Regions from separate parts of the Streptosporangium becharense genome, predicted to be linked through region 1. Evidence: riboswitches for the same ligand, from Rfam matches in the RefSeq annotation. Region 1 holds a riboswitch; each other region holds the start of a gene.
What was found. Region 1 has a riboswitch for cobalamin ahead of cobN (cobaltochelatase subunit CobN). Riboswitches for the same ligand answer to the same signal wherever they lie in the genome.

Region 1 (3,200 bases):
GCGGACCGCGACCCGGGCGACGTCGGCGGGCAGGCCGCCCAGGTCGGCCTCGGCGCGGATGGTGGCGAACGAACGGCGGTAGATCTCCGCGCCGTCGCGGACGTAGTCGATCACAGGTCCCCTCTGGCGGCCGCCAGCGCGGCCGCGGTCTCCTCGATGCCGGCACAGGTCAGGCCGGTGCCGTCCAGCTCCACGCGGTAGCCGTCGCCGGTGGCGACCACGTCCGCGACCCGTCCTCTGGGCCGGCCGCAGCGTCTGCCGCAGCCCGCCCAGTGCACGGGGAGCGTACCGGTGCCCGGCGCGCCGCCCGCGACCGCCCCACCGGCTCGGGCGACGACGAGGGCGGCGTCGGCGCGGACGTCGGCCAGCGACTTGGCGCAGCCGGGACGGCCGGCGCAGGCCGTCACCCCGATCCACGGCGAGGCGGGGTCGGCGACCAGCCCGGCGGCGGTGAGGCGGGCGGCGGTGGCGGCGACCTCGTCCGGCGGCAGGCCGGGCAGGACGGCGCCGCGCCACGGCGTGAGCCGGATCTCACCGCCCACGGCGGCGTCCGCGAGCGCCTCGGCCTGCGCGGCGGTCAGCCGTCCCAGCGGCACCGCGACCCCGAGCGCGACGCGGGTGCCGTCCCGGCTCGGGAAGACCCCGACGGGCCCGAGAGTCACCGGCTCGGCCCTCACCGGCCCGATCTCCGGACCGGTGCCGGTCCCCGGTTCGCTGCCGGTCCCCACCGGCCCGCCCCCCGGACCGCTGCCGGTCCCCGGCCCGGGCCCGGCGGTCCCGTACCGGGACGGGCCGTCGTCCGCCGCGGAGGACGCGGGAACCCCGGCACGCGGTACGAGGGCCGCCCGCACCCGGGCGGTGACCCGGGCGGCGCCGTCCCGGAGCTCGGAGATCCGCCAGGCGGTGACGCCCTGGGCCGCCTGCTCGGCGAGGAAGGCGTCGGCGGCGGCCAGCAGGGCCGTCACGGCCTCGCCCAGCGGGACGCGTATGCCGGTGTCCACCCCCGCGACCAGCAGCGCGGCCTCGTCCACGCCGGTCGGCAGGACGGCGGCGTCGGCGCCGAGCCCGGCCACGTCCCCGCGTCCGTCGTCGAGGGCGAACATGAACCGGCCGGGCAGGGCGGCCAGGGCGGGACGGGCGCACAGCCGCCGGTCGAGCTCGTCCACCAGGGGCGTCACGTCGGCGACCCCGGCTCCGTCCAGGCCGCTCAGCGGGGAGGCGAGGACGTTGCGCACGCGCTCGTGGGTGGCGGACGGCAGCAGGCCGGCGGCGGCCATCCGGGTGGCGAAACCGTTCCCGGCGCCGTCTGAGGTGCCATCTGAGGGGCCGTCCGAGGGGCCGAGGCCGCGGACCTGGACGTTCGCCCGCGAGGTCAGCTCGATGACGCCGCTCCCGTACGAGGAGGCGGCCTCGGCGAGTTCGCGCAGGCAGAAGGGGGTCAGCCGCCCGCCGGGCACCCGGACGCGCGCCAGGCCGCCGTCGGCGGCGGCGTGCGTCTGAAGGGCTCCGGGGCAGGCATCGAGTCGCGATCGTCCGGGAAAGTCGGCAATGGCCACGGACAGGATGTTAATGCCAGTTTCTTGCAATGAGCCGGACTGCCGTAGTGTCATCGGTGGCGACGGCAAAGGGAGGAAGCCGGTGCGAGTCCGGCGCGGTCCCGCCACTGTAACCGGGGAGCGAACCCCACCCGGGCCACTGTCCGACGGTCGGACGGGAAGGCCGGGGTGAGCACCGATCCGGCAGCCAGGAGACTCCAGCCGTCGTGGCCGACGACGACCCGGGGCGAGGACCCCGAGTGAGGAAGCTCCGTGCGCTTTTCGCCCTTCCCCCGCCACACCGTGGCATCGCTGAGCCGTACCGTCCCGTCCTCCCTGGAGCGTGGCGCGTGATCCTCCTGCTCTCCACCTCCGACACCGACCTGCTGAGCGCCCGCGCGAGCGGCGCGGATTACCGGCTGGGCAACCCCGCCCGGCTCACCGCCGACGACCTCCCGGCGCTGGTCGAGGGCACCGACCTGGTCGTGGTCCGCCTGCTGGGCGGGCGCCGCGCCTGGGAGGAGGGCCTGGACGCGCTGCTCGCCGGGCCCCGGCCCGTCGTCGTCCTCGGCGGCGAGCAGGCGCCGGACGCCGAGCTGATGGAACTGTCCACGGTGCCCGGCGGCGTCTGCGCCGAGGCGCACGCCTACCTCGCCCACGGCGGGGCGGCCAACCTGACCGAACTCCACCGGTTCCTGTCCGACACGCTGCTGCTCACCGGCCACGGGTTCGCCCCGCCCGCCCCCACCCCCACCTGGGGTGTGCTGGAGCGTCAGGCCCGCCGCGAGGACGGGCCGGTCGTCGGGGTGCTCTACTACCGAGCCCACCACGTGGCGGGCAACACCGCCTTCGTCGAGGCGCTCTGCTCGGCGATCGAAGACTCGGGCGGCCGGGCGCTGCCCCTGTACTGCGCGTCCCTGCGCGCCGCCGACCCCGGCCTGCTGGAGGCTCTGCGCACGGTCGACGCCCTGGTGGTGACCGTGCTCGCCGCGGGCGGCACCCGCCCGGCGACCGCGTCCGCCGGGGGCGACGACGAGGCGTGGGACGTCGGCGCCCTCGCCGAGCTGGACGTGCCCGTCCTGCAGGGGCTCTGCCTGACCGGCAGCCGCTCGCAGTGGGAGGAGAACGACGACGGCCTGTCCCCGCTGGACGCCGCCACCCAGGTCGCGATCCCCGAGTTCGACGGACGCATCATCACCGTGCCGTTCTCGTTCAAGGAGATCGACGAGGACGGGCTGACCGTCTACGTCGCCGACCCCGAGCGGGCCGCCCGCGTGGCGGGCATCGCCGTGCGGCACGCCGCGCTGCGGCACGTCCCGCCCGCCGAGCGGCGGCTGGTGCTGATGCTGTCGGCCTACCCCACCAAGCACGCCCGCATCGGCAACGCCGTCGGCCTGGACACCCCGGCGAGCCTCGTGCGGCTGCTGGCCGCGCTCCGGGAGCACGGCTACGACATCGGCGCCGAGGGCGAGCTGCCCGGGGTGGCCGAGCAGGACGGCGACGCGCTGGTCCACGCCCTGATCGCCGCGGGCGGGCAGGACCAGGACTGGCTGACCGAGGAGCAGCTCGCCGCCAACCCGGTCCGCATCGGCGCGGGCCGCTACGCCGAGTGGTACGGCACGCTCCCCGGCGACCTGCGTGCCCGGATCGAGGAGCACTGGGGCC
Region 2 (3,200 bases), 6.7 Mb from region 1:
GGGTGCCGACGTGTCCGCCGGTGTCCCCGCCGATCAGGCGCATGCCCTCGGCGTGCGAGGCGCGCACCGCCTCGTCGTAGGCCGTCGACGTCCCGGCCTCGGCCAGTTCCCGCGGGAGCCCCGCGGCGGCCAGCGCGTCGTGCAGGGAACCGATCCAGTCCTGCTCGTCGCGGTCGTCCCCGCGGGTCCACAGGGCGGTGTAGAACCTGCCGAGCGCCTGCTGACCGTGCTCCCGGAGCACGGCGGCGCAGACGCGCACGGGCACCCACAGGTAACCCTCGGGGTCGCCTTCGGGATCGTCGTCCCGGCCCTCGTTGAGCACCGACAGGCTCATCACGTGCCAGCGCACCTCGACCGGCCGGACCTTCTCCACCTCCAGCAGCCAACGGGAGGTGATCCAGGTGTAGGGGCAGGACGGGTCGAACCAGAAGTCCGCGATCATCCTGTCCGCCGCCCCGCTCGTCGCTCTGCCCACTGTCTCGATGCTCCTTCGATCGCCGTGCCCGCGCCGGGCCCGGCCCCGGACTCGAAGCCCGGCCCGGAGCCGGACTCAACCCCGGCGCCGGACTCAACCCCGGAGCCTGATCCGGCCCCGAAGCCCCGCCCGGCCCGGACCTGTGCCCTGTCCGTCGTGCCCGGACTCCGGCCGTCGTACCCGCGCCCGGTTCCCCGTCACCGTACGGCGTGCGCGTCCTTTGCCGTCACCAGCGCTCGTGACGGACCACCGCGTCCAGCGGGACGCGCCGGCGCCACCCGTGCCGCTCCAGATCGGGCACCGCCTCCACATGGGTGACCGGCCCCAGGCACAGCCAGGCCACCGGGCGGATGCCGGAGGGGATGCCGAGCAGGCTCCGGACGAACGGCTCGCGGTAGAACGAGACCCAGCCGACTCCCAGGTTCTCCGCGGTGGCCGCCAGCCACAGGTTCTGGACGGCCAGGCAGACCGAGTACAGGCCGGCGTCGGCGATGGCGTGCCGGCCCAGCACCGCGGGACCTCCCCGGGCGGCGTCGTAGGTGACGACCACCGAGAGGCTGGACTCCAGCACGCCGTCGACCTTGATCCGGGCGAACCGCTCCGCCGCGCTCCCGGTGAGGGACGCCGCGAAACGGGTCCGCTCCTCCTGGACGTGGCGGTGGAACGCGCGGCGGGTGCCGAGGTCCCGGACGAGGATGAAGTCCCAGGGCTGGGACAGTCCGACACTGGGTGCCGCGTGCGCGGCCTCCAGCACGCGTTCGAGGACGTCGCCGGGGACGGGCTCACCGGTGAACTGCGACCGCACGTCACGGCGGCGGTGGATGACCTGGTAGATGTCGGGCTGGATGTCGGTGCTCACAGGGCAGGCTCCCGCTGCGTCATGCCACCCGGGCGGTGGCAGATGGAGCGAGGCCGGTCTTCGGACTCTCGGATCAACGCCTGCACCGTCCGCCTTCCCAGCCCGAAAGGCCAGTGGCCGCACGTGAGTGCATGGACGGCGGCTCCCCGATCACCGCGGCGGGCCCGTGCCGGAATCGCACCGGCTTCCCGATTCTCCTCCCCACGGGGAGGCACCTCGCGTCAGTTCGTGCCGGACGCGACTCTAGCGCAGCCGGGTGCGGGTCTCACCGGCCGGGACCGGCGTTCCGGCGTCCCGGCGTCCCGGCGTCCCGGCGTCCACCCGGGGACGCCCCGGGGTGACCCGGGGATGACCGCCCGGTGTCGCCTCCCCGCCCGGCGGCCGGACGTCCGGCCAGGTCGGAGTGGCCCTGCTCCGCCCTCACGCGGTCCCCGGTGCGCGGCGCGGGGCGTGTTAACGGAAGAAGAACTTCGTAATAAAAACGATTGACCGACCTCTTGTCCGCTTTGTGAGCACGCTGCTACATTCCCAGTCAATCGTTTGACCTACCGAGGGGGAACACCGGGGATGGCTGTCACGATCGACCTGGCGGGGCGTACGGCGCTCGTCACCGGGGCCGCGGGAGGGCTCGGGCTCGCATGTGCCCGCGCGCTGGCCGACGCCGGTGCCGATCTCGTCGTCTCCGACCTGGAGGGACCGCGGCTGACCGAGGCCGCGACCGCCCTGGGGGCACGCGACCGGGCCGCCGACCTCACCGACCCCGAGCAGGCGGTGGCCCTGGCCGAGGAGATCGGCCGCATCGACATCCTGGTGAACTGCGCCGGCGTCATGCGCACCACGCCCCTGCTGGAGGTGACCCCGCAGGAGTGGCGCCGGATCATCGACGTCAACCTCAACGGCTCCTTCTGGATCACCCAGGCGGTCGGCCGCCGCATGGTCGAGCAGGGCGGCGGATCGATCGTGACCCTCGCCTCCGTCGCGGCCAGGTCCGGGCGGCCCAACGCCGCGCACTACTCGGCGACCAAGACCGCGCTGCTGTCGCTGACGAAGTCGGCCGCCGAGGCGCTCGCCCCGGTACGGGTCAACGCGGTCTGCCCGGGGATCTTCCTCACCCCCATGTGGGAGGAGATCATCGCCGACCGCGACGCCCGCTTCGGCCCGGACGCCGGGGCGAACTACCTCCAGGAGGTCAGCGGACGCTCCCCGCTCCGGCGTCCCGGCCGCGCCGAGGAACTCGCCGCCGCCGTCCTCTTCCTCGCCAGCGACCTCGCCTCGTTCATCACCGGCCAGGCGCTGAACGTCGACGGCGGACTGGAGATGAACTGACCGTGCAGACCTTCAAGCTGCTCCCCGCCCTCTTCGGCGACGCCGGGATGGCCGGGATCTTCTCCGCCGAGAGCACCGTGCTCTCCTGGCTGCGGGTCGAGGCCGCCCTCGCCCTGGCCCAGGCCGAGGCCGGAGTGATCGACGAGAGCGACGCCGAGGCCATCGCCGCCGCGTGCGTGCCCGCCACCATCGACCTCGACCGCCTGTGGCGGGAGGCCGTGAACGTGGGCTACCCCATCCTCCCGCTGGTGCGGATGATCGCCGCCGCGTTGCCCGAGGGGCCCAACGGCCGCGTCCACTACGGCGCGACCACGCAGGACATCATGGACAGCGGCCTGTCCCTGCAGATGAGGGAGGCGCTGGAGCGCCTGGTCGTCCTGCTGGAGTCCTTCGGCGACGCCCTCGCCCGCCTGGTCGAGGAGCACGCGGGCACCGTGGTGGCCGCGCGCACCCACGCCCAGCAGGCCGTCCCCACCACGTTCGGCGCGAAGCTGGCCGTGCTGCTGGCCGAGGTCACCCGCCAGCGGCGGCGGCTGCGCG
Region 3 (3,200 bases), 960 kb from region 1:
CATCGCCTCGAGGGCGTCGAACGGCAGGCGCAGCGCGAACAGCACGTCGGCCAGGCCCATCACGCCGAGCCCGATCGGACGCCAGCGCCGGTTGGCCGCCTCGGCCTCGGAGGTCGGGTAGAAGCCCAGGTCGATGGTGCGATCCAGGAAGCGCACCGCGGTGCGGACGGTGGCGCGCAGCCGCGTCCAGTCGAGGTCGCCGCCGGAGGCGTCCAGGTGGGCGGCGAGGTTGACCGAGCCCAGGTTGCAGACGGCGGTCTCCGCGTCGCTGGTGACCTCCAGGATCTCGGTGCAGAGGTTCGACAGGTGGATGACGTTCCCGGGACGCGCGGTCTGGTTGGAGGTCCGGTTCGCGGCGTCCTTGAAAGTCATCCAGCCGTTGCCGGTCTGGGCGAGGGTGCGCATCATCCGGCCGTACAAGGTGCGGGCCGGGATCCGCCTGACGAACCGTCCCTCGGCCTCGGCGGCGCGGTACGCCTCGTCGAAGGCGGCGCCGTACAGGTCGACCAGGTGCGGGACGTCCTTGGGGTCGAACAGCGACCAGGTGCCGTCGGCCTCGACCCGGCGCATGAACTCGTCCGGGATCCAGTTCGCCAGGTTCAGGTTGTGCGTGCGGCGCGCGTCCTCGCCGGTGTTGTCGCGCAGCTCCAGGAACTCCTCGATGTCGGCGTGCCACGTCTCCAGGTAGACGCAGGCCGCACCCTTGCGGCGGCCGCCCTGGTTGACCGCGGCGACGCTGGCGTCGAGCGTGCGCAGCCACGGCACGATGCCGTTGGAGTGGCCGTTGGTGCCCCGGATCAGCGACCCCCGGGAGCGGACCCGGCTCCAGGAGATGCCGATGCCCCCGGCGTACTTCGACAGGCGGGCGACCTGACCGTAGCGCTCGTAGACGGCCTCCAGCTCGTCGCGCGGGGAGTCGAGCAGGAAGCAGGACGACAGCTGGGGCCGGCGCGCGCCGGAGTTGAACAGGGTGGGCGAGCTGGGCAGGTAGGACAGCGTCGCCATGAGCCGGTAGAGCTCGGCGGCCTCGGAGACCGTCTCCGAGAGGCCGCAGGCGACCCGCAGGAAGAAGTGCTGCGGGCGTTCCAGGACCCTGCGGGTCTCCGGGTGGCGCAGCAGGTAGCGGTCGTAGACCGTGCGCAGCCCGAAGTACTCGAACCGGTCGTCGGCCCCGGTGTCGACCAGCGCGTCCAGCGCCGCGGCGTTGACGGCCACGAACTCCGCCAGCCGGTCGGCGACCAGTCCGGCCGCGTGGGTGGCGGCGACGGAGTCGGAGAAGCTCAAGACGCCGTGCCCGGCGGCCTCGTCGGCGATCAGCCCGGCCAGCAACCCGGCGGCGACCCTGGAGTTCTCCGGGTCGGTGATGACCCGGGCCGCGGCCTCGTCGATGGCCAGTCTGCGGTCGGCCTCCGACGCCCCACCGGTCCCACCGGTCCGCGTGCCCCGGATTCCCGTCCCGGCGTCCCGCCCGGCGGCGTCCTGCCCGCCCGTTCCGGCGGTCTCCCCTGCGGCGTCGACCACGGTGTGCGTCACGTCCTGCCCCTCGCTCGTTCGAATTCCCCGTGCGGCTCCCGGAGGACGGGCACGCGGATACGAGCGATTCCGGGCACGCCGGACCGCCTCGTCCGCGGGCCCTCCCACGAGGCCCTGGACACTTACGTCACCGGCAGGTCTTCGGACTCACGGGCACCGTGCACACGCCTACCGGCCGTCGCTTCCCGGGCATGACGCACCCAGTGCTCAATGACGGCTTTCGTTCCCGTTCACCGCTGCGGGGCAGCCCCGGAATCTCACCGGGTTCCCTCTCTCGTCGCCCCTCCCGGGGCGAACCAGCAACGAGCAGGATCCTACATCTAGTGGCGTCGGACGCAACTACCCCAACAAGTTGTGTCGGAAGACTTCAACAGTCCGAGGTCATGCAGCACCTCGCGGGTGCGCGCCGTCTCGGTGGACAACCACTGGCGGAAGTCGTCGCCGCTGAGATAGACCCGGCTCCAGCCGTTGGCCGCGCACCGGGCCCGCCAGTCGGGGGCCGCGTCGATCCTGTCACACAGGGCGACCGCCGCGTCCAGGTCCGCCTCCGCCATGCGCGCCGGGCCGAGCAGGCCGCACCAGTCGCTGTACTCCAGCCGGACGTCCAGCTCCATGAGCGTCGGCGCGTCGATCCCGTCGACGCGCTCCCCCGAGGAGACCACCAGGGGACGCAGCCGGCCGGCGGCGATCCCGGACCGGAACGACCGGGCCGGCCCCAGGAGCGCGGCCACCCGGCCGAGGTGAAGCGCCTCGGCGGCGTCCGCCGCGGTGAGGTACCCGGCGTAGTCGAGCAGCCGGGCGTCGGCCCCCAGGCACTTGCCGATCATGCCGTAGAGCACGTGGTCCGAGCCGCCCTCCAGCCGGCCGCCGACCGCCAGCCCCGCCGGGTCCCGGCGGACGCCGGCGGCGAAGTCGTCGAAGGAACGCAGCCGGGAGCCGTCCGGGACGACCAGGGCGGCCCAGTCGCCCACGAGGCGGGCGAGCGGGGTGGTGGCGCCGACCAGGGGGGCGGTGCCGGCGATCTCCGCACCCGCCACCAGTGACATCCCGGCGACGAGCACCCTGCCCTCGCCCGTGAAGGGGCCGCCGGGGGAACCCAGCCGGTCCAGGACGGCGGAGCCCGCCCCGGCCGGGTGGTCGACGATCTCGACGGCCCTGGCCAGGCGGCACCGGGTCAGGACCCCGGCCAGGGTGCGCGGCATCGCCTCCCAGCCCTGCCCGCGGACGGCGGGCGCGACGACGGACAGCCGGTCGACCGCCGTGCCGGCCGGACCGCCGGCCGGGCCGCAGCCCGCGGCGGCCACCACCCCGGTGACCAGCGCCAGAAACCCCCTGCGGCGCATGAGCGCCCCTCCCCCCCGGCACCCCGTACATCTCGGGCTACCCGCGTGTCACCTCATGTCACACGCCCGGGGCCGTTATCGCCGAGCCCTTACCGAGGGGGCCGCACCGAGGAGATGCGGAGTGGGTGGATCTACTCCACCGTGACGCTCTTGGCCAGGTTGCGGGGCTTGTCGACGTCCCGGCCCAGCGCCACGGCCGCGTGGTAGGCGAAGAGCTGGAGCGGGATCGTCAGCAGGATCGGGTCCAGCTCGATCTCGTTGCGCGGCACCACGACGCAGTCGTCGGCCAGCTTGGGGTCGGCGGCGCGGTGCCCGACCATGAGC
Region 4 (3,200 bases), 6.7 Mb from region 1:
ACCCGATACCGGCACTGGAAGTACGGGGATCGCGCTCCCCATACCTACCTGCCGATGGGCTCGATCCTCCGGACGATGGATTTCCTCGCCTACGCACGCGAGTTGTCACAGGCCAGGGTTCCGGGCGGCGACATCACTCCGTTCATCGACGAGGCCGAACAAGTCGCCCAGCGGATCAAGCAGTACAAGATGGCCGCGGTCCGCCTGGTCGGCGGTTCGCTGACCCATGCAGTGGAGGTGTTCTCGCGGGTCAACAGCAGCGGTCAGTCGATGACGCCGGATCAGATGGTGACCGCGCTGACCTACGCCACGACCGGCCCGGACAGCCTTGCCGACCGGATGGAGGCCATCCAGGAACGCATCGCGGTCTCGGGCTTCGGCGAGATACCCTCACTCACGATCTTCCGCGCCATCCTTGCGATCTCTGGAGAGGAGGACGTACAGGACACCCGTTGGGAGGCCCTGGCCAAGCGAGTGGAGGGTGGGCTGCTCTCCGCGGTGGAAGCCACCGACCTCGCCCTGGAACAGGCGGTTGACTTCCTCCGGTCCCATGCCGGGGTTCCGCTGGCACGCCTGGTCCCTTACAACCTGCAGATCATGCTGCTGGCCGCCTTCTTCCACTTCTGCCCAGAGCCCGACAAACGGCAACTCGTCTTGCTGAGGCGATGGTTCTGGACGACCTCGTGGTCCGGGCACTTCGCCGGAGCCAACACCACCCAGGTCAGGCAGTCACTCCAAGAGATCAAGGACTTCGCTGCGGGGAACGGCACCCTCCGCCTCGGCGACCAGCACGCCCGACCTTTTCCACAACGTTTCGATCTGCGTAGCGCGCGAGTACGGGCTTTCATCCTGTGGGAGCTCAAGGAGTTTCCCCATCGCGTCAACCCCGACGGGACTTCTCTCGATCCCAAGAATCTGCTGGCCACATCCCATACCGAGGCATACCGGCACGTTGTCAATAGGCGTGGCATAGAGGGAACGTCCAGTCCGGCCAATCGACTGGTGATGACGACACCCTCCCGGATCTCCGTGCGGCAGGCGTTGATCGATCTGGACCCTTTGACGGAGGAAGCTGTGACACGCACGCACGGCATTTCCCACGAGGCCCTGCGCCGGCTCCGGGAAGGGGACGACGCGGGATTCATCGAAGTCCGTCTGGCGGACCTGGCCGCCAGAGAGCGGGAGTTCATGGCCGAGCTGGGTGTCAAACACGCCGACGAGCTCCTGGGAGAGGCTGATATCGACACGGAGTGAACGGCCTCCGCCCCTCGGAGGGAGGCGGTGGCGCAACGATTGAACGCGCCGCCGTTCCTCACCGCCGACCGGCGGGCGGGGTTCACCCGTCCGCGCGCCCGCCAGGACGCGGCTTGCGCGTTTCCGCCCTTTCAGAACCCGGTAGTACAGGCAACGGGCTGCGCCTCCCGACCCGAGGCGTGCGGGACGGGCCGGCGACGCGTCGCGGCGGGGTGAAGGCGTACAGGTCCAGGATGTCGGGCGGCGCGGCGACACCCGGGCCGCCCGCCCGCACCCAGGCCGCGACGTCCTCCGTCGCCGCCGGATCGTTCACCAGCCCCAACCACACCGGGCGGCCACCGGCGGCCCGTCCCGCGGCCGAGGGCCGCACCACGACCACGTTGGCCCGTTCGCACACGCCCAGGCACTCCGAGACGCCCACCGGCATCCGCTCGCTGAGATACGCGACCTGCTCCGCGTGATCGACGCCGCGCACCTTGGACGTGCCGCAGCAGCAGTCACGGCACACGGTGACCCGGCACGGCACCGGATCGGTCGTCCCCATGGGCATACCGACGCTTCCTCCTCCCCGGGGAGATCCGCCCCGGCTTCGTCGAGGAGGCGACCGCGCGAGTCTCCTGGCTCTCGGGTCACCGCTCGCCCCGGCCTTCCCACCCGCGTGCGGGCAGTGGCGTCGTCGGGGTCCGCTCGCCGATCACAGTGGCGGGACCGCGCCGGATTCGCACCGGTTTCCTCGTTCCGCCGTCGCCTACCCGGCCATACTGACACAGCACTACAACTCCGACATAACGGCGACACGGAGTGGACAGGATCACCGCACCCCGGAACACCGGTGACCGCCCGCCGCGAACGGGACGACGCGCGCGGACGTACGGTGGATCACGAATACGCCGGTTTCCTACCGGATGGAGTTCCGGGAACCGCCCTGACCGGTCAGGGAGCCAGGCGGGTCAGGCCGTCGCGGACCCGGACCGTCGCCGGATGGTCGGGCCCGTACAGGCGGCCGAGATCGTCGAGCAGGCCGGCGAGCGTGCTCCGGGCGGACTCGACGTCACCCGTGCTCTTCTGCAGCTCACCGATCTGCCTGCGCAGTTCCAGGGTCCGCGGGTCGTCCGCCGAATACGCCCGCAACTCGTCGGCGAGCAGAGCGTGCATCAAGCGGAGCGCCAGGCCGCTGTCGCCGAGATGCACATGACAGGTGGCCTCCTGCATGCGGCACTGGAAGACCCGCTCATCGTCGGCGTGGTACCGCTTCGCCAGATCCACGGCGAGCCGGTGGAAGGCGGGGGCGGCGCGGCGGTGGTCTCCGGCCTTTCCCCGACCCGCTTGGCCAGCAGCGGCAGAACGAACTCGTCCAGCTCAGGCGGGACGTCGGGCCGGAACCGCCGCACCCGGGGCGGCGCGGTGTGGATCTGCTGCTCGTACACGCCGTACTCGGTGGGTCCCGTGAACAGCCTCCTCCCGGTGAGCAGTTCGTGCAGGACGCACCCGAGGGCGTAAAGGTCGCTCTGCGGCGCGAGCGTCCCGCCCCGGATCTGCTCAGGCGGCATGTAGGACGCGGTACCCATCATCTGACCGGTCCGGGTGAGCCGGGACAGCCGCTTGTCGTAGCTGCCCCAGACCTCCCCCATGCCTCCCTTGCCGAGGTGCACCTCGTCGAGTTCGTACCGTTCGAGGATGACCGTACGCTCAGCCACCGCGCCTCCGGGCGTCACAGAGAGAAGATCGACAAGGGGAATCCACTCGGGGGTGGAGGGTTCCATCGAGGAGACCGTCGAAGCCGGACCGCACCAGATCGTCGCCGATCCTCCTGATCTCGTGGACGGAGTCCTCGAAGGCCAGGAGCCGGCGGAAGGCGTCGCCGTACGCGCGTTGCTCGTCGATGGGCAGGCGCGGCAGCCGGGCACGACGAGGGTCCATCCGGGTGGAGGAGCCCAGGCGCGTGC

Region 2: linked by a shared signal. The riboswitch ahead of bluB (5,6-dimethylbenzimidazole synthase) and the one ahead of cobN (cobaltochelatase subunit CobN) in region 1 are both predicted to bind cobalamin.
Region 3: linked by a shared signal. The riboswitch ahead of F4562_RS28740 (ribonucleoside-diphosphate reductase subunit alpha) and the one ahead of cobN (cobaltochelatase subunit CobN) in region 1 are both predicted to bind cobalamin.
Region 4: linked by a shared signal. The riboswitch ahead of F4562_RS03735 ((2Fe-2S) ferredoxin domain-containing protein) and the one ahead of cobN (cobaltochelatase subunit CobN) in region 1 are both predicted to bind cobalamin.

Annotation. Positions count from the first base shown of each region.
Region 1 is NZ_JACHMP010000001.1:7,553,649-7,556,848, forward strand. Features, by position in the region: gene F4562_RS32595 (precorrin-8X methylmutase) at 1-114, opposite strand, end outside; gene cobG (precorrin-3B synthase) at 111-1,556, opposite strand; cobalamin riboswitch at 1,603-1,776, shown strand; gene cobN (cobaltochelatase subunit CobN) at 1,886-3,200, shown strand, end outside.
Region 2 is NZ_JACHMP010000001.1:884,222-887,421, reverse strand. Features, by position in the region: gene F4562_RS03890 (mycothiol-dependent nitroreductase Rv2466c family protein) at 1-442, opposite strand, end outside; gene bluB (5,6-dimethylbenzimidazole synthase) at 702-1,334, opposite strand; cobalamin riboswitch at 1,369-1,568, opposite strand; gene F4562_RS03880 (SDR family NAD(P)-dependent oxidoreductase) at 1,902-2,660, shown strand; gene F4562_RS03875 (class-II fumarase/aspartase family protein) at 2,663-3,200, shown strand, end outside.
Region 3 is NZ_JACHMP010000001.1:6,592,484-6,595,683, reverse strand. Features, by position in the region: gene F4562_RS28740 (ribonucleoside-diphosphate reductase subunit alpha) at 1-1,533, opposite strand, end outside; cobalamin riboswitch at 1,649-1,849, opposite strand; gene F4562_RS28735 (tripartite tricarboxylate transporter substrate-binding protein) at 1,854-2,876, opposite strand; gene glmS (glutamine--fructose-6-phosphate transaminase (isomerizing)) at 3,008-3,200, opposite strand, start outside.
Region 4 is NZ_JACHMP010000001.1:853,199-856,398, forward strand. Features, by position in the region: gene F4562_RS03730 (DUF262 domain-containing protein) at 1-1,254, shown strand, start outside; gene F4562_RS03735 ((2Fe-2S) ferredoxin domain-containing protein) at 1,337-1,804, opposite strand; cobalamin riboswitch at 1,845-2,046, opposite strand; gene F4562_RS03740 (hypothetical protein) at 2,188-2,409, opposite strand; gene F4562_RS03745 (protein kinase domain-containing protein) at 2,409-2,951, opposite strand; gene F4562_RS03750 (hypothetical protein) at 2,944-3,200, opposite strand, start outside.